3 regions of the Halobacillus sp. AWH4_228 genome follow, and region 3 is predicted to be linked to each of the others. Evidence: predicted binding sites of a transcription regulator. Region 3 holds the regulator's gene; each other region holds the start of a gene.
The links. Region 3 encodes LexA, which represses DNA repair genes until DNA is damaged. Its sites were predicted from a motif close to CGAACATATGTTCG; they were not measured.

Region 1: the regulator LexA is predicted to act here: its motif matches at 3,460-3,473, upstream of ACXADP_RS08810 (Y-family DNA polymerase).
Region 2: the regulator LexA is predicted to act here: its motif matches at 1,523-1,536, upstream of ACXADP_RS15275 (YhjD family protein).

The regions. Positions count from the first base shown of each region.
Region 1 covers NZ_JBSWTE010000001.1:1,757,574-1,764,023, reverse strand. The annotation lists gene ACXADP_RS08825 (MBL fold metallo-hydrolase) at 188-1,006, opposite strand; gene ACXADP_RS08820 (YqkE family protein) at 1,536-1,760, opposite strand; gene ACXADP_RS08815 (iron-sulfur cluster biosynthesis family protein) at 1,757-2,089, opposite strand; gene ACXADP_RS08810 (Y-family DNA polymerase) at 2,152-3,426, opposite strand; gene ACXADP_RS08805 (SDR family NAD(P)-dependent oxidoreductase) at 3,555-4,349, opposite strand; gene ACXADP_RS08800 (MBL fold metallo-hydrolase) at 4,354-5,319, opposite strand; gene ACXADP_RS08795 (AbgT family transporter) at 5,536-6,450, shown strand, end outside.
Region 2 covers NZ_JBSWTE010000001.1:2,945,132-2,951,581, forward strand. The annotation lists gene lepB (signal peptidase I) at 103-642, opposite strand; gene ACXADP_RS15270 (TVP38/TMEM64 family protein) at 697-1,344, opposite strand; gene ACXADP_RS15275 (YhjD family protein) at 1,555-1,971, shown strand; gene ACXADP_RS15280 (competence protein ComK) at 1,892-2,419, opposite strand; gene ACXADP_RS15285 (DUF3939 domain-containing protein) at 2,708-3,172, shown strand; gene ACXADP_RS15290 (hypothetical protein) at 3,480-4,415, opposite strand; gene ACXADP_RS15295 (bifunctional metallophosphatase/5'-nucleotidase) at 4,500-6,047, opposite strand; gene ACXADP_RS15300 (fatty acid--CoA ligase family protein) at 6,174-6,450, opposite strand, start outside.
Region 3 covers NZ_JBSWTE010000001.1:2,136,916-2,143,365, reverse strand. The annotation lists gene ACXADP_RS10870 (methionine gamma-lyase family protein) at 1-1,180, shown strand, start outside; gene ACXADP_RS10865 (MerR family transcriptional regulator) at 1,290-1,694, shown strand; gene glnA (type I glutamate--ammonia ligase) at 1,723-3,054, shown strand; gene ACXADP_RS10855 (N-acetylmuramoyl-L-alanine amidase) at 3,287-4,387, shown strand; gene ACXADP_RS10850 (hypothetical protein) at 4,475-4,705, shown strand; gene lexA (transcriptional repressor LexA) at 4,771-5,394, opposite strand; gene ACXADP_RS10840 (YneB family resolvase-like protein) at 5,701-6,351, shown strand.

The DNA.
Region 1 (6,450 bases), 380 kb from region 3:
GAAGCGTTCGTTGGGGACGCCGGCGGGAACAGCACGGGCCGAGGATCCACTTCGGCAGGTGTTCTTCCTCTCCAAGTCAGCGGAGGCCGTGCCCGCCGCAAGCATCCACCGCTAAGCGGAACGCGACCATACACATGTCTTGCGAAAAGTAGTATTTTCCGGACACAATGAATCCGGCCTTTGTCTGTTAAACGTCGGTTCCCACCTTTCTCACACGGGCTTTCACGTCAGCGACAATGGAGGTAATGATGTGAAAGGAATCCCATTCTCCATCAGAATAAGAAATAATCGGATACTCCTTCGGGAACAGCTTCTTTTGAATGTCATGATTGGACAGTCCGGATTCGTGAAGGTGCTTAATTTCTGCATAGAGGTGCTGGAGATGGTCCAGTTTCTCTTCCAGGCGGCGGCGCCCATCTTCTATATAACCGGCATGACCACAAAACATCGGTCCAAAATCGTAAGTGAGCACCTTTTGTATGGAGTTCATAATCTGCGGGATGGACTCCTCCCGCATGATTACCTTTGTCTTCGGCCGTACGTACAAATCTCCTGAAAATAACAGGCCACGATCTTTGTTGAACAGGGAAACGTGATCTACCGCATGGCCCGGCGTTTCAATCACTTCCCAGTCCAATTGACGGGAGGAAAGCCGAGACGGGTACGGGACAGGATGAAAGGCTTCCCGAAGCCCCCACGTCTTCCTTCGGTATTCCGGGTAAGGAGCAAATTCCTTACACGTATCGATGCCGGATGGGTGAACATAGATCGGAGAACGGTGGTGCTGTTCCAGCCACGCCGCAGTCCCTGTATGATCTTCGTGGTTATGCGTCAGAGCCGTCACATCTATCGGTATGCGTTCATAAAACGAAATGAGTTCATCTTCAAAATGACGGGTGCCCGTATCTACAATCATACCGTCCACGTAATACGCATAGACGCTGCCCATATGAGAGACGACCATTTCCACACATGTGACCTGCTCTTTTTCAAAGACTTGAAACATAGGATTCACTCCTTTTTAGATTCTTTCCCTATTGTAACATGAATGAATAATCATTCACTATATAATAAATTCATCAAAAAATAAATAGTCCGTGTCGTAGAAGTGGTTATTTCTAAAGTGGTTGCACTGCCTCCTTTTTCGCAGGAATCACCGGGTCCCTGATCCGTTTGGAAAAACATGCGTTTTCTAGTGACTCCAAAGGAGCGATCACCAATACTTGATCATGGATAGGATTTTCCCCGCGCAAGCGGCAGTGACGCATCTTGTACTGTTTTTTGAAACGGCGAAGGAGCTATGCCAACCTTTCTCTATCATCATAGCGTAAAGCTCCACAGGCACCGGCACGAGGAGCGTTCGGTGGTGACGCCTGCGGGAACAGCACGAGCCGAAGATCCACTTGGTCCAATGGTTTTCTTGACCAAGTGGATCTTCGGCTCGTGCCCTCTCAACATGACATACGGACGACTCTAACTGGATAAGACAAACTTTTTCTACAGACTGAAAAAATAAGCACCCCTTAGTGGAGTGCTTATTTTTTGAAAGTTTTCCAATCGAGTTCACTCTCATTAAGAAGCTCTTCAAAACTCTTATTGGCTTCTCTGCGCTTTCTTTCTTCCATCCGGCGCTGCTTTTCCTGTTCTTCCCGTTCTGCTGCCTGCTGTTTCCATTCATTCTGCTTCGACTTGAGTTTGGATAAAACATCGGCGTTCAGCTGGGAGCCCAGCGAGCCTTCTTCCAGTTTCTTTTTACTCATATCGTCGCTCCTTCTTTCACGTCTTTGATCGGGATGATCGGATTCAAGATACCATCAGGGCTGGAAAGGCGGAAAGTGCCACGGACAAAATCAAGCTTCATCTCCTTTTTGAAGAAAATGGCCTGCTGGTTGTCAATAATGACCGGATAATCTTCATTTTCCACTTTCTCATCCGTCGTCCGCTCTTCATGCTCCAGACGAAGGGTCGGGAGTCCGTTCACTCCACAGCCGCACCCTTCAGTATCATAAAAAAGGCGGAGAAGCGGCCGGCCGGCCTCCTGTATCTGCTCGAGCTGTTGTTTAGCTTCATCTGTGATGCGTAGTTTCATCTTTCATCCCTCCTGTCCTTCTATTGTAAAAAATCCTTTAACAAAGAACAATCGTTTTGATTTTATTCGGCATAATGTCCGCCAACTAGACGGCTGCGGTGTCGAGCTGTGCCGGCGTCCGTCCAGGAAACCGCCCGGAGCAGCATATCCTGGCCGAACCGTTCACGAATCTCATCCATGACATATCCGAGGTCACGTTTTTTATCCTTTCCTTGATCAAACAAGTCCAGCTGAACACTGGCATCCTCCGTAATACTGCCAAGCGAAATGGATAGGCGGCGGACGACTCCCCCGTTGTAAAAGCGGTGAAACAAAGTGAGGCAGGCATGATAAATATCCATCGTAATGCTTGTCGGCTGATTGATGGATACAGACCGGTGAAAGCCGCTGCCATCTTCCCTTTTACTGTAGCCGATACCGAGCGAAATCGTCCGGCCCGCATGGCCCTTGCGGCGCGCACGACGGGCCACCTCCTCACACATCTCCAGGATAACGTACTTCACTTCCTCAGGATCCGGATAATCCCTGAGGAGAATCTGACTTTTTCCATAACTCACCTGGCCATGGATAATCGGAGCTCCCGGATCGGATAAGTCCACCCCATTCGCATGGTAATAAAGTTGATTCCCCATCACACCAAACGCCTTCTCCAGTCGTTCCAGCGGAAATTTTGCCAGCTGGCCGACTGACCAGATGCCCATCCGGTTCAACCTATGCTCCATCCGCGGGCCGATCCCCCACATCTCAGACAAAGGGGCGACGGGCCACAATTTCTCCTGAAAGTTCTCAAACGTCCACCGCGCTATGCCCTTCTTTTTCGCTTCCAGATCAAGACACAGTTTGGATAACAGCATATTCGGTCCGATTCCGATGGCGGCATCCAAATGGAAGGTTTCCTTCAATTCATCAATAATCATCTGTGCCGTCTCATCCGGACGGCCGAATTTCCCTTTGTTCCCTCCAACTTCCAAAAAGCTTTCATCGACACTGTACGTATGGATGTTCTCTTTAGGAACGAATTTATGAAAGAGGTGCGTGACTTGCGTAGACACCTCCAAATATTTCCTCATTTGAGCGGACACAATCACAATATCCGGTGACGATGGTATTTCAAACAGACGGCTCCCCGTACGGATGCCGTATTTCTGTTTCATGGCCGGTGTCGCAGCCAAAACAACGCTCCCTCTCCGGTTCATATCCGCAACGACCGCCAGGGAACAAGTTAAAGGATCAAGCCCGCGGTCAATCGCTGCACAGCTGGCGTAAAAACTTTTCATATCCACACAGAGGATGCCACGATCCGGATAGCGGGTGTAATCAATATTCGGATTGCTCATGTCCCTTCTCCTTTCGTTTTTACTACTATTATGCGAATATATGTTCGTGTTTGCAAGTTCCAATTCCTGTAATCCTGTCTTGAAATATAAAAAAACCCCCGGCCAGCAGGCCCGGAGGTTGGATATCCTTATTTTTTCTTAAACTGTTTATGCATGATTTTTTCGACCGCTGAGGGAGCTACCGCGTATACTTTACTTCCTGAATTCATCCAGGAAGGCAGGTTGATCTCCCGCTGTTTCGTGAATAAGCGGCTGATGACGACTCTTGCCACCTTATTCGGATCCAGCATCATCTTATCCACGGCTTTTTCATAATTCCCACTCGGGTCCGCCTGCTTAAAAAAGTTTGTCCGGACAGGACCGAGGTTGACGCTCGTTACATGAAGGCCGAGCGGCTCTACTTCCATCCTTAATGCGTTGGTAAACCCAAGCACGGCATGTTTCGTAGCGGCGTAAACAGCGGATTTCGGCGTCGCCATCTTCCCAGCCTGGGAGGCGATATTCACAATATGCCCTTCCCCGTTCTGAAGCAGGTGGGGCAGCAGTTGATGAGTTGCGCGGAACAATGACGTCACATTGACTGACACCATCCGGTCAATATCCTGCCAGTTTGAATCGGCTACATAATCGAACACCGCCACCCCTGCATTGTTAATCAATGCATCGACAGACCCCTGTTCATAGCAGATTTTGTCAATGGTGTCTTTCCATTCTGCATCATTGGACAGATCGGCTTTATACCACGGACAGGATGTGCCGAAAGTGCTTTCGATGGTTTCACTCATCAGTTCCAGTTTATCCTCTGACCTGGCCGTCAAAATCGGAACAGCACCTTCTGATGCTGCATGGATGGCAAGAAACTGTCCGATTCCGCTGGAGGCCCCGGTAATCAGGATCTTTTTTCCCTTTAAACGTTCATTCATATGATCACCCGTTCATTTCGTAAAATTTCTCCCCTTCTATGATAGAGGTTTTCAGCCGATTTATCGACTCCAAATAATCCAGCTGTCCTACGGTCTCCGACATCGTCAGCCCAAGCTGGGATTCTACATGCTTGGGAAACAGACGCTCACATACGTCATAGGCACGCTGCGGTCCGTCCTTAAACATGCGGAAAACTTTTTCCGCCCGCTGCTCCTGCTTTGTCAGACGGGTTTGTATAAGAGCATTCACATCACCGAACACCTTCCCATGGCCCGGATAAACCGTGTTCATGTTCAAAGGAAGCAGTTTCTTCATGGAAGCCCGGTACTGAAGAAGAGGCTTCGGCCGTCCTTCTCCCGGACTGTAGGCAGGCTCCAGTAAAGGGTTGGAGGAAATATGGGCAAGAAGATGATCTCCCCCGATCAAGGCACCGTCGTCTTTCCGGAAAAAGGACAGGTGGTTCTGGGCATGCCCAGGGGTTTCAAGCACCTCCCATTCGTCATGGCCGGGGAGAATACAGCCTTCTTCCAGGAGGTGCGTCATTTTCCCTTCTGCCGTCCATTTCAGCGGTTTTTTCAGCCCTTTCAATAGAGAATCAAAGCGCTCCGGGACACCCGATTCCTTATACATCCACTTAAAAAATGATTCGTACCGTTCAAAGAAGCTGTCATCCCTCTCCAGCCACGGCTTCAATTTAGGATGACCTGCGATCGTCTGGACACGTGAAAAACGATCCACCCAACCCATATGGTCAGGATGATGATGTGTAAGGATCACCTGCTCAATATCCTCAGGCCTGTACCCTGTCATTTTCAACTGATCGACAAGCGCGTTCCAAGCATCTTCTGTACGGACACCGGCATCCACAAGGGTAAGGCGGTCCCCTTTCAACAGGTACGTATGGACATCTCCCACCGCATAGGGCGTAGGCATTGTGATTTGAGTAATTGTATCTTTCAATGTTTTCATACCCTTCCTCCAAACTGAATGAACATTCATTTCTTATATTGTACCATGTTTCTTTTCGGATTTCCCGCATACGGATGTTTAAATATCCTATAATTCGTAATACTCTTTCTAGTAGCACTTTTTCAAACACCCTTCAAAAAAGTCTTACAATTCTTTATACTTTAACGCGTCTATGTAAAAGAAAGAACTTTTTGAAAAGCTGTAAGGAGGAGAATCATGGAAAAACAGGAGAAAAAAGGGCTGACAATGCGCCTGCTTGACGGCGTGGAACGTGTCGGGAACAAACTTCCCCACCCTGTTACATTGTTTGCTGTTTTTGCACTGCTGGTCATCATTGCTTCATGGATTGCTTCCACAGCAGGTGTTGAAGTGGAAGATCCCGCTTCAGGTGAAACCCTGCAGGTGGTGAATCTGCTTTCCAGTGAAGGTATTAAATATATGTTTGAAAGCATGGTTGAAAACTTTGTAGGATTCGCACCACTTGGAACCGTGTTGGTCACGATGCTGGGTATCGGGATTGCTGAGAGATCCGGATTGATCAGTGCGATGCTCCGGGGTCTCGTTACTTCCGTGCCACGCTCATTAATGACTGCTTCCCTCGTTTTCGGAGGAATTATGTCCAGTATGGCCGCAGACGCCGGGTATGTCGTCTTGACGCCCCTCGGTGCCGTACTGTTTGCCGGCCTCGGCCGACATCCGCTTGCTGGACTTGCAGCTGCTTTTGCCGGTGTATCCGCCGGATTCAGTGCCAACCTGCTGCTGACCGCTCTGGATCCACTGCTTGGTGATTTAACGATCCAGGCAGCTGCTACCATCGATCCGGAGTATGCGGATACGATTTTGTATACGATGAACTATTACTTCATGATTGCCTCTGTGTTTGTATTAACGATTGTCGGTACCATTGTGACAGATAAAATCGTTGAGCCGCGTCTTGGCACCTATAAGGGCGGCGTGAAGGAAGAAGTCAACTACTTAACAGCCATTGAGAAAAAAGGAATGACAGGTGCACTGATCGGTTTCATCGTGACCATCGCTCTCATGGCTCTGCTTGTTGTACCGGAATGGGGACCGCTGCGTGATCCGGATGATTTTCTTGCGTCTCCATTTTTCCACAGCCTTGTTCCTGTT
Region 2 (6,450 bases), 810 kb from region 3:
CCCCCATTGCGCAAAGGCATGTGGAAGGTTCTGCAGGGACGTATACAGGAACAGGGCAGACAGATGATCTTCCTGCCCAAGTTCGCTGCAGCCGTTTCCCGGCTATTTAAACTGTATTCCAGCCTGACTGAACGGCCAGTAGCGGACATCCACTTTCCCGACAACCGTCTCTTCCGAAACAAAACCAAAGTAGCGGCTGTCCAGACTGTCTCTGCGGTTATCCCCCATGACGAACAACTGCCCCTCCGGTACCGTTGTGGACCCTGTCACTTCCTCCAGTGTAAAATCCTCCGTAAAAGGAAGGCCGTCACTGGGACGAAGATCATCAAGGTAGCTTTCATCCATAAGGACACCGTTCACGTAAAGCTGGTCATTCTTAAACTCTATTTCATCACCAGGAATGCCGATGACCCGTTTGACATAGTCTTCATCTTCATTAGCATGGAACACAATGACCTGCTGCCTGTCTATTTCGCTCCAGTCATACACCGCTTTGTTCACCATCAAAAGATTGCCGTCATACAGGGTGGGCTCCATAGACTCCCCATCGACGACATAACTCGCAAATAAGTAGGAACGGAAAACAAACGCCAGCAGAAGGGCAAGCAGGACAGTCCGTATCCATTTCAGGTATTTTTTCATGGTCTGCTCCTCCATGTGTTGGTCTATCCACATTTTACCCGCAATGGAACGAACTTAATCGTCGCGGCGCACTTTCCGCTCCGCCTTCCTTTGAATCCGCCCCTCCAGATATTTTCCGAGAATCCAGAATAGAAGAATACAAATACCGACGACAATCGATTTCACCGGATTCTGGGCGAATGAGGCAATGCTTGAGCCGACATAGGAGATGGTGAAGATCATCACCGATTTTCCTAATAGAACAGCAAGAATAAACTGCTGCCGGCTGACTTTGGACAAACCGGAAACGACATTGATGACGGCGGAAGGCGAAAAAGGAAAGCACATCAGCAGAAACAAAGGCCCGAAACCGTGTTCCTCCACCCATACGACGACCCGTTTCACCTGCTTCTGTTCTGTAATGGCGCGGAACGGCTTTTTATCCCCGAGCCTGCGGATGATAAGAAAAACACTGACCGCACCGATCACCGAGCCGATCCAGGAATATAAAAATCCGCGGAACAGCCCGTACACCACCGAATTGGCCAGCACAAAGGCCACTAAGGGGAGAACAGGAAGAAAAGCTTCCAGCAGGGGAAGAAGAATGCCGGGAAGCGGACCGAGGCGATCCAGCTCCTCCAGCTGGCGGATGATATAATCAAACAGCTGATCGTTCTCAGCTAAATGCCGCCATTGATTGATTTTTTCAAATACAGCATCCATGATGAAGCTCCTTATGTACACCTATGAAGAGGGGTTTTCTTTTTATTTTATAGGATAGGTATCCCCTCTGCCCAGTCTGTTTAATCAAGATTTCCGTTTCTTTCTCCCGCTGCCACTTTTAACCTCTTCAAAAAACAGGTTGCATAAAAAGGATGTCTGCGTGGTATAATACAGAACAAGAACGTTTGTTCGTATTCGGAGGGGAATGACATGAGGTACTTAAAACAGAAAGAATTGGATCTCGCTTCCCGCTACTTGTTTTTATCTATGGCGGTTACAGTCATCAGGCAGGATCGGAAACACGTGGAACAGGGGAAATTCAAAATAAAGGAGCCGTACATGGAGCTGCTCGGTAAAATGGAGCTGGAAGCGCGCCAGGAAAGAAAAGAGCTGAGAAAACAGATGGATGCCATGAAGATCCAGGTTGTGGAGTCCGGACGCAATGATTCCTTCACGTCTTTTCTATTCCTTGCCCACGGCTATGAGGAAAAGCGGAACTACTTCAACCCGGCCATCCGCAAAAAGGTGGAAAACATTCTATTTGAGCTTATGAAAAGGTCTCAGCAATCCGGTCCGCCCGTCGCTCAGAGGCAGCCGGCCCATCACGAAAACGGTCTTCGAGAATAACGCGCAGATGAGCCGTGCGCTGTACCTGGTTGGCAAACATCCCGTCAGAAACAGGAAAATTGACGGATGTGCCCTGTCCGAAATGGACCGTCGTCGTTTTATCTCGCTCACCGTTAAAGGTCCGGATATATTTGTGGGCGACCCAGGAGCATTCTTTTCGTTTCGGGGAAATAATAGGGAAGAAATAAATACCCATCGCTTCGGAGATGACAATCGGAGGTTTATGTGTGTAGCTTGTCAGTTGTTTCGTCCCGGCCATGCGCCCGTCCAGACTGCTGGCGAAATAGCGGCAGGAATCATCCACGATCGTACTGGGAGCCGCGTGCACATAAAAGCGCTCTTCCCGCTCCACAACTTCAGTAAAGACTTGTCCATTATCCTGCTGGACAGCAACCAGCGCCATCGTCTTCGGGTTGATTTCATATTCTTTCTTCTGCACATGCGTCATCCACAAACACCCTTTCTCATTTAGACAGCGGTAACTCTCCCTGCAGGTCGATCTTACCGCTTTTCTTCTTCAATTTACCAAAAACTAAGAAAAAAGTCTAAACATTCTCAAAAAAATATCCATATCTGCTATACTACAGTTAACAGCCGCTGCCTTCGGGGTAAGCGTCTTTCTTTTCTTCCCCCTTCTGTCCGAAATCCGGATTGAGCAGTGTAAACACCTCAAGTTCAGGCTGACCTTTCATCACAGGCACCTCATTCCCTCCATTCCAAAGAAAGGAGACTATTCATGTGGAAACGTAAAAAGAAACCTTCACAAGCCGGCAGAAAACAAACATTGGAAGTCCGTGACTTATCGATCCATGATGTCCGCAAGGCCGTTCACGCCTTCGCTGATCACAAACCAGGAGATGTTCCCTTAAGCGTCCTCATCAATCAGGACCTGACACTGGACTATGACCTGCTGGCGCCATATCTCGAGGGACTTCCTGAGAAGAACTACTATATGTCCAGAGAAACTTATGAACTGTTCGAAGAAGACGCCCTTGACTTAGCTCAGGATCTGGACCTCGTTCAATATGCCGTGGATCAATACATGAAACAGACTCAGGAACTTCCTGTCATTGATCATGACCCTTTTAAACGGATAAATTATTATAAGCTGGAAAAACATGATTTGTTACAGCGCCGCCCGAATCGCGACTTTTATCTCACAGACGAGGAGTTTATGATCACCTATAAAAAGCCGGAATAATAAAAGACAAAAAAATGCCAATGCTTCATAGGAAGCATTGGCCAAAAGAGACGACTGGTTAACTTTTGAGTGAGGGAATAAATTGTTTGAAAAGTTCTTCTGAGAGGGAAGATTCTTTTCATTACACTCATCAGTAACAAGTTACTGACCCATTTACGACAACCAATCGCAAATGGTTTGAGATCAATAAGCATCACCGCTTATCTGTTTTTATTGTAATATATCTTCCGCTCATAATCACCGAAAAAAAGTTGCGGTTTCCCGCAACTCCTTGCGTATTTACTAAGAAATGACATTTGACCTTCCCTCACGAGGACTTGATCAGCTCGTCCTGCTCTTCCTTCCACACCGCCTCTTTCTTCTCATAATCCCGCTGCAGAGACTCGAGATCAACAAGAGAGTCGTGTGTCTGCTTTCGAATCCTGCGTACCTCTTCATGGGACTGCTGGATCTTATTCTGTACAAATAAATCCACAATCAAACCATCCAGAAAGTAATCAGCTATCGTCCATCCTTCAGAGATTCGGAGGTCCACATCGGCGAATTCGCCGATGTCCGCCATTTCATTTGCAAACTTCCGCAAATGCTGTTGGGCCATATGAACAGCTTCTTCTGCCTCATCCATTCTGGAATGCTTCACCGCTGTGGTGAGAAGACCCCCGCCAAGCATATCGGCCATTCCCCAGTTTTCCGCTTTCGTCAAAAACTCCGAAGCCGTCTCCAAAGCCTTGTGCGCTTCCTTTCCTGCCTGCAGGGCTTCTTCAATTTCTGTCCGCTCTGCAAGAAGCTGCGAGCGCTTCTCACTAATTTCCAGAAGCCGCTTTCCTTTATCACCGCCGCCGGAGACGAGCGCCTCTTTTCGTTCCTCGTACAGCGTACGATAGCGCGTCCGCACCCCGCTCAGGCCCTGCATTCGTTCTTCAATATGACGTATTTCCCCTTCGATGTCCTTACGGGACTTTTCAGCCTCCCGCCATTTCACACCAGCCTCAACCACTTCCTGCTTTTCTTTTTCCATCCGGTCCTGCTTTTGGCCGGTAAGGACAACGAATAGATGACTCAAACGAACACGCTCCAGCTTTTCCACATCCTCTTTTTCCTCCTCCAGTCTACGAGCGAAATGGGCTTCTTTTCCGCGTGCCTCCTGAAGCTCTTTTTCCAGCTGGTTATGTTCACGTTCCAAACGTTCCAGCCTATGTACGTCCTGTTTGGCTTCCATCAATCGAGATAATTGTTTCTCCACGTTTCATTCCCCCTTTCCTTTTTTACGCCTCCACCCACATGAACGTTTCACATCCATGAAAAAAAGACTGCCGTAATAGGCAGTCTACTCATCCAACAGGTTGTTTTCAGCGATATGATCTGACACGATATCCACAAGAAGCTCACCTTCACGCAGGAGCTCCCCACGTCCGAAAGCTTCAAAACCATCTCCGCCGTAAGCCAGATACTGGGTGACAGCGACCGTATAGGTCTGCTCGGGATCGACCGGTTCACCGTCTTGATCCCGCAGGTTATATACAGAAATCACTCCGTCGTTCTTCTCCCACTCATATGTCAGCCCTGATGGCTGTACCCTGTTCGTCCGTCCTTCGCTCCACTGTTCAAGCAGAGCGTCTTCAATCTGTTCGCCGGTCATTGTCAGACTGACCCCATAATGCTTGAAAGGAAGCGAGGAGTGCAGGTCCACAGCTTGAATGGGACCTTGAGGGATACTTTGACGTATCCCACCGTGATGCACGAATGCCATATCCGCCTGCATCTTCTCCTTCAGTGAACCGGCTACAAGCTCACCGAGTGCAGAACGGCCTTTTTCGTCTTTCTTCCTCGACAAACCACGTTCCGCCTCTCCCAGCACCTGGTGATACTCCTCTTCGATCTGAGCCTGATACGGCTCCAGCAATGCCTTTGTCTCCGGATCCGGGTCCATCCCTTCGTGGTAGGTCACAATAATCTCTGCTTCTTTATTGACGATATCTTGAGTGGCCGGGTCGATCGTCAAATCGACTTTGGAAAATGCCCGGCCGTACGAATACGCCTGAACAATCAGCTTTCCATCTACTTCAATATCTGCATACGTATGGTTATGCCCTGCAAACAGGACATCAACTTCATCATCAATGGCTCCGGCCATCTCTACAAAGGACTCAGAGCCTTTTGTGCCGGACTTGTCAGATGCAGCCGAAACATGGCCGAGAACAATAATGGAAGAAACCCCTTTATCCTTCAATTCCTGAACCGCTTCATTGACCGCCGTGACTTCATCCGTAATCCTGACGCCTTCCAAGTTCTCTTCGAGGACATAATCACGCGTGTCTGTCGTTACCACTCCAATAAAACCGACAGGCACACCTTTGATTTCTTTAATGATGTGGGAAGGAAGCAGCGGCTCTCCTGTCGATTCATCCACGACATTTGCAGCAGTATAAGGGGTGGTCGAACCAGAAAACGTCCCCGTCTGCTTATGCCATCCCCCGTCAAGCAGGCGCGTCATTTCCTCTACTCCCTCATCCAGTTCATGGTTTCCTAGTGTTCCAACATCAAAGCCCACCCTGTTCATCCATTCGACCGTTGGTTCATCCTGAAACAAAGAAGAAATTGGCGGACTTCCACCAATCATGTCTCCTGCGTGAACAATAAGAGAGTGAGGGTTCTCCTTCTCATAGGCTTTCAAGTAAGCGGCCAGGTATTCAGCCCCTCCCGCTTTCTTTCCATCAAAGGTCAGTTCTGCCTCCAGCTGACCATGCAGATCGTTGACACCGAGAAGCTGAATGTCCACGGGCTCCTCGGAATACAGCGTTTCAGCAGCCAGCAGAAAACCTGTAACAAGCAGCAGCCCCAACAGCAGCGGCATTCGACGTTTGAACGTTCTCATACACCCACCCCTTCCTTATTCCTCTTTAAAGTATCAAGAGAAAATAAACGGGGTCTTAAGTTCTTATAAATGATTGTTAAATTAAAGAAGCCGCTCCGGCTGAATGAAACCGGAACGGCTTAATGATTAAGAGCTGGTGAGCTGCTTGCGTAAGTTCTTTCTTAATATTTTCCCTGTTGTGTTCTTTGGAAGTTCGTGTAGAAACTCAATTCGGGACGGCCATTTATACTTGGCGAGCCGCTCACGGCAGAAAGCGAGCAGTTCGGCTTCCCGGAGAGACGGATTCCTGGAAACAACAAAACTGATGACCGTTTCCCCAAGCTCCGGGTGCGGCGCACCGACGACCGCCACTTCTGTAATGTCCTCGTGGCTGTATAAAACCTCTTCCACTTCTCTTGGATAG
Region 3 (6,450 bases):
CCAATCCAAGGTCCTTGATGCCTTTCAAAAACTACGGGTCAGTGATTCCCATTTCAATCCAACAACAGGATATGGGTACGATGATTTCGGCAGAGATACCCTGGAAGCCTTGTATGCCCGGATTTTTAAGGCGGAGGATGCCCTTGTCCGTCCTCAGCTTATTTCAGGCACGCACGCGATTACGACGACACTGTTCGGCGTGCTGCGCCCGGGAGATGAGCTTCTCTACATATCCGGGGATCCTTATGACACGCTGACAGAAGTGATTGGTACAGAGGGTGGAGAGGATAAAGGTTCCCTTAAAGATTTCGGTGTAACGTATCGGTCCACCCCTCTGGATGAGGCGGGTGATTTTTCCAAAGGAAAAATCAAGGAAGCTGTATCGGAGAAAACAAAGGTTGTCGCGATTCAGCGCTCCAAAGGCTATGACAACAGACCTTCCTTCCCCATTAAAAAGATAGAGGAAATCATTTCGTTTGTTCGCAGCTTGAAAGAGGATGTCATCATTTTTGTTGATAATTGTTATGGCGAATTTGTGGAGACAAAAGAACCTCTTGAAGCAGGAGCAGATCTTATCGCGGGATCTTTGATTAAAAATCCTGGTGGAGGGATCGCCCGCATTGGCGGATATATAGCCGGGAATAAAAGTCTCATTGAATTGTGCAGCTACAGGCTGACAGCTCCGGGGCTCGGTAAGGAAACCGGGGCCAGTTTGAACAGTCTCCAGGAAATGTACCAGGGGATTTTCCTCGCTCCCCACGTCGTAGGGGAAGCGCTGAAAGGAGCTGTCTTCACATCCAGATTTTTAAGTGAATTAGGCTTTGATACGAATCCGTCCTTCGATGCTCCGAGAACGGACTTGATCCAATCCGTCAATTTTGAAAGTGCCGATCAGATGATCCGATTCTGTCAGGCTATTCAGCAGGCATCTCCGGTGAACTCCCATGTAACCCCACAGCCGAGTGCCATGCCTGGTTACGAGGATGAGGTCATTATGGCTGCGGGGACCTTCATACAAGGGGCGAGCCTGGAGCTCACGGCCGACGGTCCTGTACGCCCGCCGTTCACCGCCTATGTACAAGGCGGACTTACGTATGCTCATGTGAAAACAGCTGTGATGAAAGCGGTGCAGGGTCTTGCCGATGAAGGAATGGTAAAGGTGGATTCCAGAGCCTACTAAAGCCCTTACAAAAAAGCGCGGCTATAGTGTAAACATTCCTCACATATGTTGACATCTTCCCTCTGTCACGTATAATAAAAGTATCATCTTTACGGGAGGAGGCACATCGATGAGTGATGAAATTCGTCGTTCTATGCCGTTGTTCCCGATGGGGATTGTTCAATCGTTAACAGACCTTACAGCCAGGCAGATCCGTTATTATGAGCAGCACGAGCTGATCCACCCTGCCAGGTCTGAAGGGAACCGTCGTATTTTTTCCTTCAATGATGTTGATCGACTGCTTGAAATCAAGGACCTCATTGACCAGGGAGTGAATATGGCGGGAATCAAAAAAGTTCTTAAGCTTGAAGAACAGCCCGAGAACGAGGTATACGATGGAGACCGTGTGAAGGAAGTTCACAATGAATTGACCGATAAACAGCTCCGCCGTATGCTGCAGCAGGAACTATTCACCGCGGGAAGACAAGGAAAACTAGCCATCAGGCAGGGAGAAATGTCAAGATTCTTCCATTAATGAATTTTTGTTGGAGAGGGGTATTTCTATGGGTTTAACAAGAGAAGAAATATTTAAGAAAATCGACGAGGAAAATGTCAAGTTCATCCGTCTGCAGTTCACGGATATGCTGGGCACAATCAAAAATGTGGAGATTCCACTAAGCCAGCTCGACAAAGCACTGGACGGAAAAATGATGTTTGACGGATCCTCCATTGAAGGATTTGTTCGTATCGAGGAGTCAGATATGTACCTGATCCCTGACCTGGATACGTTTGTCGTTTTCCCATGGACGTCAGAAAAAGGGAAAGTGGCCCGATTCATCTGTGATATTTACAACCCGGACGAAACTCCTTTCGAAGGATGCCCGCGCTATAACTTGAAGCGCAACATTAAGAAAATGGAGAAACTCGGATTCTCTGCCTTTAATATCGGTACAGAACCTGAATTTTTCTTGTTTAAATTAGACGAAAAAGGCGACCCATCCCTGGAGCTGAATGACCGTGGCGGTTATTTTGACCTCGCTCCTACCGATCTTGGGGAAAACTGCCGTCGTGATATTGTGCTGGAACTTGAGGAGATGGGCTTTGAAATCGAAGCCTCCCACCACGAGGTTGCCCCGGGTCAGCATGAAATTGATTTTAAATATGCAGATGCTGTGAAACACTGTGATGATATCCAGACCTTCAAGCTTGTTGTTAAAACGATCGCGCGTCAGCACGGTCTGCATGCAACCTTCATGCCGAAGCCTCTGTTTGGTGTGAACGGATCTGGTATGCATGCCAACATGTCCCTCTTTAAGAATGGGAACAATGCGTTCTTTGACGAAAGTGGAAAGGAACAGCTTTCCGATGTGGCTTATCAGTTCACAGCAGGCATTATTAAGCACGCAACAAACTTTACAGCGGTGACCAACCCGACTGTAAACTCCTATAAGCGTCTCGTGCCGGGATATGAAGCGCCATGCTACGTAGCCTGGTCCGGACAGAACCGCAGTCCGCTTGTTCGAGTACCGACGTCCCGTGGCATCAGCACACGTATTGAAGTGAGAAGTGTGGATCCAGCCGCCAACCCTTACATGGCAATGGCTGTCCTGCTTGCTGCAGGTCTTGATGGTGTGGAAAATGGACTTCAGGCTCCAGCACCAGTAGACCGCAACATTTACGTTATGGATAAAAAAGAACGTGAGGCTCACGGTGTCAAAGACCTTCCTGCAACATTATATGATGCATTGGAAGAGCTTCAGGAAGACCCGATCATGGTGGAAGCTCTCGGTGAGCACCTGTTCGAGCATTTCATTGAAGCGAAGGAAATCGAATGGGATATGTTCCGTACCCAGGTTCATCCTTGGGAGCGCGAGCAATATCTGCAGACCTATTAAATAGAAAGACAGAAGGCCCTGACTTACATAAGTCGGGGCTTTTTTATATTTTCCTCAGCATCTGCCGTTGGAATCACCCCGAATCCTGGGAGAAAATCTAACATGGTTCATCATTTTATAGGAAAGGCCGACACCAACGTTCTTATCCAAGCATACATTTGGAGTAGGATGATAGAAGAATGTCCTAGTAAACCCCCTTTTCCAGGAAGGAAGAGTGGAGAGAGGGATGTATATGGCAAGATTAATCAATCCAACAGGGAAATGGAATGGACGTACAGTAGCTTTGGATGATGGACATGGAATGGAAACTCCGGGAAAAAGAACGCCATACATTCAGGAATTAGGCAGACAAATCAAGGAGAACGAATTCAATCGTAAAGTTGTACAGTATTTATCGAACATTCTGCTGGATCATGGATTCCGCGTGCTTCTCGTAGCACCGACAGATGAAGACACACCATTATCCTACAGGACGAGAGCGGCCAATGAGAACAATGCGGATATTTATGTATCCGTTCACTACAATGCTTTTGATGGGTCCTTTGGCGGGGCAGATCCAAACGGAATCGAACTTTACGTCTATCCCGGATATTTGAACCGGTCCGCCGGGCGTCTTGCTTCATCACTTGCGAAATACTTACGCCAGGGCACCGATCAAAACTTCAGAGGGATTAAAGAAGCGAACTTCCACGTTCTACGTGAAACGGATATGCCGGCAGTGTTAACAGAGAACGGCTATATGGATAACAAGCGGGAAGCATTATTGATGATTGACGAACGCTTTCAAAAAGAAGTTGCAGAGGAGCACGCCCGGGGCATTTTAGAATACTTTGGAGTTCCGTTCAATGGCGGAATCGACTATCTTTCGCTTGGGGATACCGGCGCGGAAGTCAAGGAAATGCAGGAGAACTTATTAAAACTGGGTTATACCATGAATGGTTATGGAGCTGACGGCAGCTTCGGTCCTGCCACAGAAGCGGCAGTCAAGGCTTTTCAAAAAGACCAGAAGCTTGAAGTGGACGGCTTTTATGGACCGAAAACGAAAGCGGCTGTGCAGAAAGCCTTGGAAGACCTGGATAAAGGAGAAGAGGAAATGGAAAAATTGGCAGTTGTCATAAATTCTTTTGCGGATTTTCCTGCCGTTGAAGCGCTGGCAATCCGTAAAAATGCATTAATTGCACTTAGAGCCGTAGCAGAAAAACGTCAGGTGGCTGAACAAATTATTGTGGCTGGAGGAGGCACAGATAGGCTTAAGGGGAGTAATTTTATTGACTTGACGGGAAAAACCAGATTGGAAACCTCCCAAAACATTAAAAATTATTTAAGTAAATAAAAGAGCTGCAAAACATTCCAGTGTACATTTCCCTTGTTCCTGCATATAATAAATGTAGAACAAATGTTCGGTTAAGGGGTGTGCAATATGGAAACGATTTTCAAACAGTCTGTAGAAAATAAGAAGATCATCGATATGATCTATTTATCTAAGGGGAAACATTGGTCTCAGCGTTCTGTAAGAGTGATTAAAAACCATCCTGATGCCATCCTTGCTTATTGTCTGCAGAAGAAGAGCGTCCGCACATTTTTGAAGAAGAATATTTATTCTGCTGATTTCCGGAGACGGAATAAAAGAAATCGTACGGGGGCTTCTTAACGTTCATATTCTCATGTTCAATACAAAAAACGGCGGGATTGCTCCCGCCGTTTTTTGTATGTGTATTAATGAACGGTACGGTATAAGCCGACGACTCTTCCGAGAATGGATACATCATTTAAAATGATCGGTTCCATCGTGGCATTTTCAGGCTGAAGACGGATGTGATTCTTCTCTTTAAAGAATCGTTTGACAGTAGCCTCTTCCTCTTCCGTCATAGCCACAACTATATCCCCGTTCTGGGCAGTCTGCTGCTGTCTGACAATGACCATGTCCCCGTCAAGAATGCCCGCCTCAATCATACTTTCTCCTTGAACGATAAGGACGAACGTATTGTCTTCCGATCCTGCAAGCGTATCCGGGAGGGGAACATATTCTTCAATGTTCTCTACCGCCGTAATCGGTGAACCAGCCGTAACTTTACCGATGACAGGGGCATAAGTGGCTTCCCCGCGGGGGATACTGTGGTCTTCTTCCAGCTCAATCACTTCGATGGCCCTTGGTTTCGTAGGATCCCTGCGGATATATCCCTTTTTCTCAAGACGGGATAAATGACCGTGGACGGTGGAACTGGAGGCCAGCCCTACAGACTGACCGATCTCCCTTACAGATGGGGGATATCCTTTTAGTAGAACCTGTTCTTTTATGAAATCTAGTATTTCCTGCTGCCGCTTTGAAAGTTTGCTCATAGATTAGCACCTCGTACATAGGATTATAGTAACCACATTGTACCATGCCATCCTCAAAAATACAAACAAGCGTTCGAAAAAAGTCGTTGACAAGAACATACATTCGTCTATAATAGGTATTAGAAAACGCGAACAGAGGTTCTTAGGAACGTTCGTTCTTAAATGGAGGGTTAATTATGTTTAATAAACTATCAAAACTGGACTACACTTATATCGTTTTGTTTATTGTTAGTTTTGCTATTCTCTATTATTCTATGGTTACAAGCGGATAAATCTTGAAAACCAGTAGAAGCGGGGACATACATCATGAGAGTAATCCTATATTGTCGCGTAAGTACGGAAAAGGAAGCCCAGGTCAGCTCCTTGAAAAGACAGAAGGCAGAACTGTATGCCATGGCCGAACACCATGGAATGGAAGTGGCCGCCTGTATAGAGGAGCAGGCGAGCGGGTATGAGATTGAACGGGAAGGTGTTTTCCAGATGCTTGATGCTTTTTCCAATCACGAAGCAGAGGCTCTGTTGGTTCAGGATGAGACGAGGCTGGGCAGGGGAAATACAAAAATCGCTTTGTTCCATCAATTGAACCGGTTGAATGTTAAGGTTTATTCCTTAACCCATAACGGGGAACTGCATCTTTCCGAGTCAGACTCCATGGTTCTTCAGATTGTGGGCATCGTTGAGGAGTACCAGAGAAAAATTCATAATATGAAAATCAGGCGGGGGATGCAGAAAGCGGTCGCCGAAGGCTATGATCCATCTTCGAACCTGTCCAATCAGCATCTGGCAGCGGGGAGAGAGAGGAAGGAATTTCCGATCGAAGAGGTTGTCAGGCTCAGAGGGAGTGATTTGACGTTCAAGGACATTGCGGCAACACTAAGAGGGCTTGGGTATGATGTATCCAAGGCAACGGTTCACCGTCGCTATCAAGAGTACATATCACTTGAAAAAGAAGAATAGGCAGGTTACTATAGGAACATAAGGGAGACAAGAGTCTTAGGGCTGCTTGTCTTTTTCATGTTCTAAAGCTGATCCAGACTATAAAAAAAGGAGAAGGAT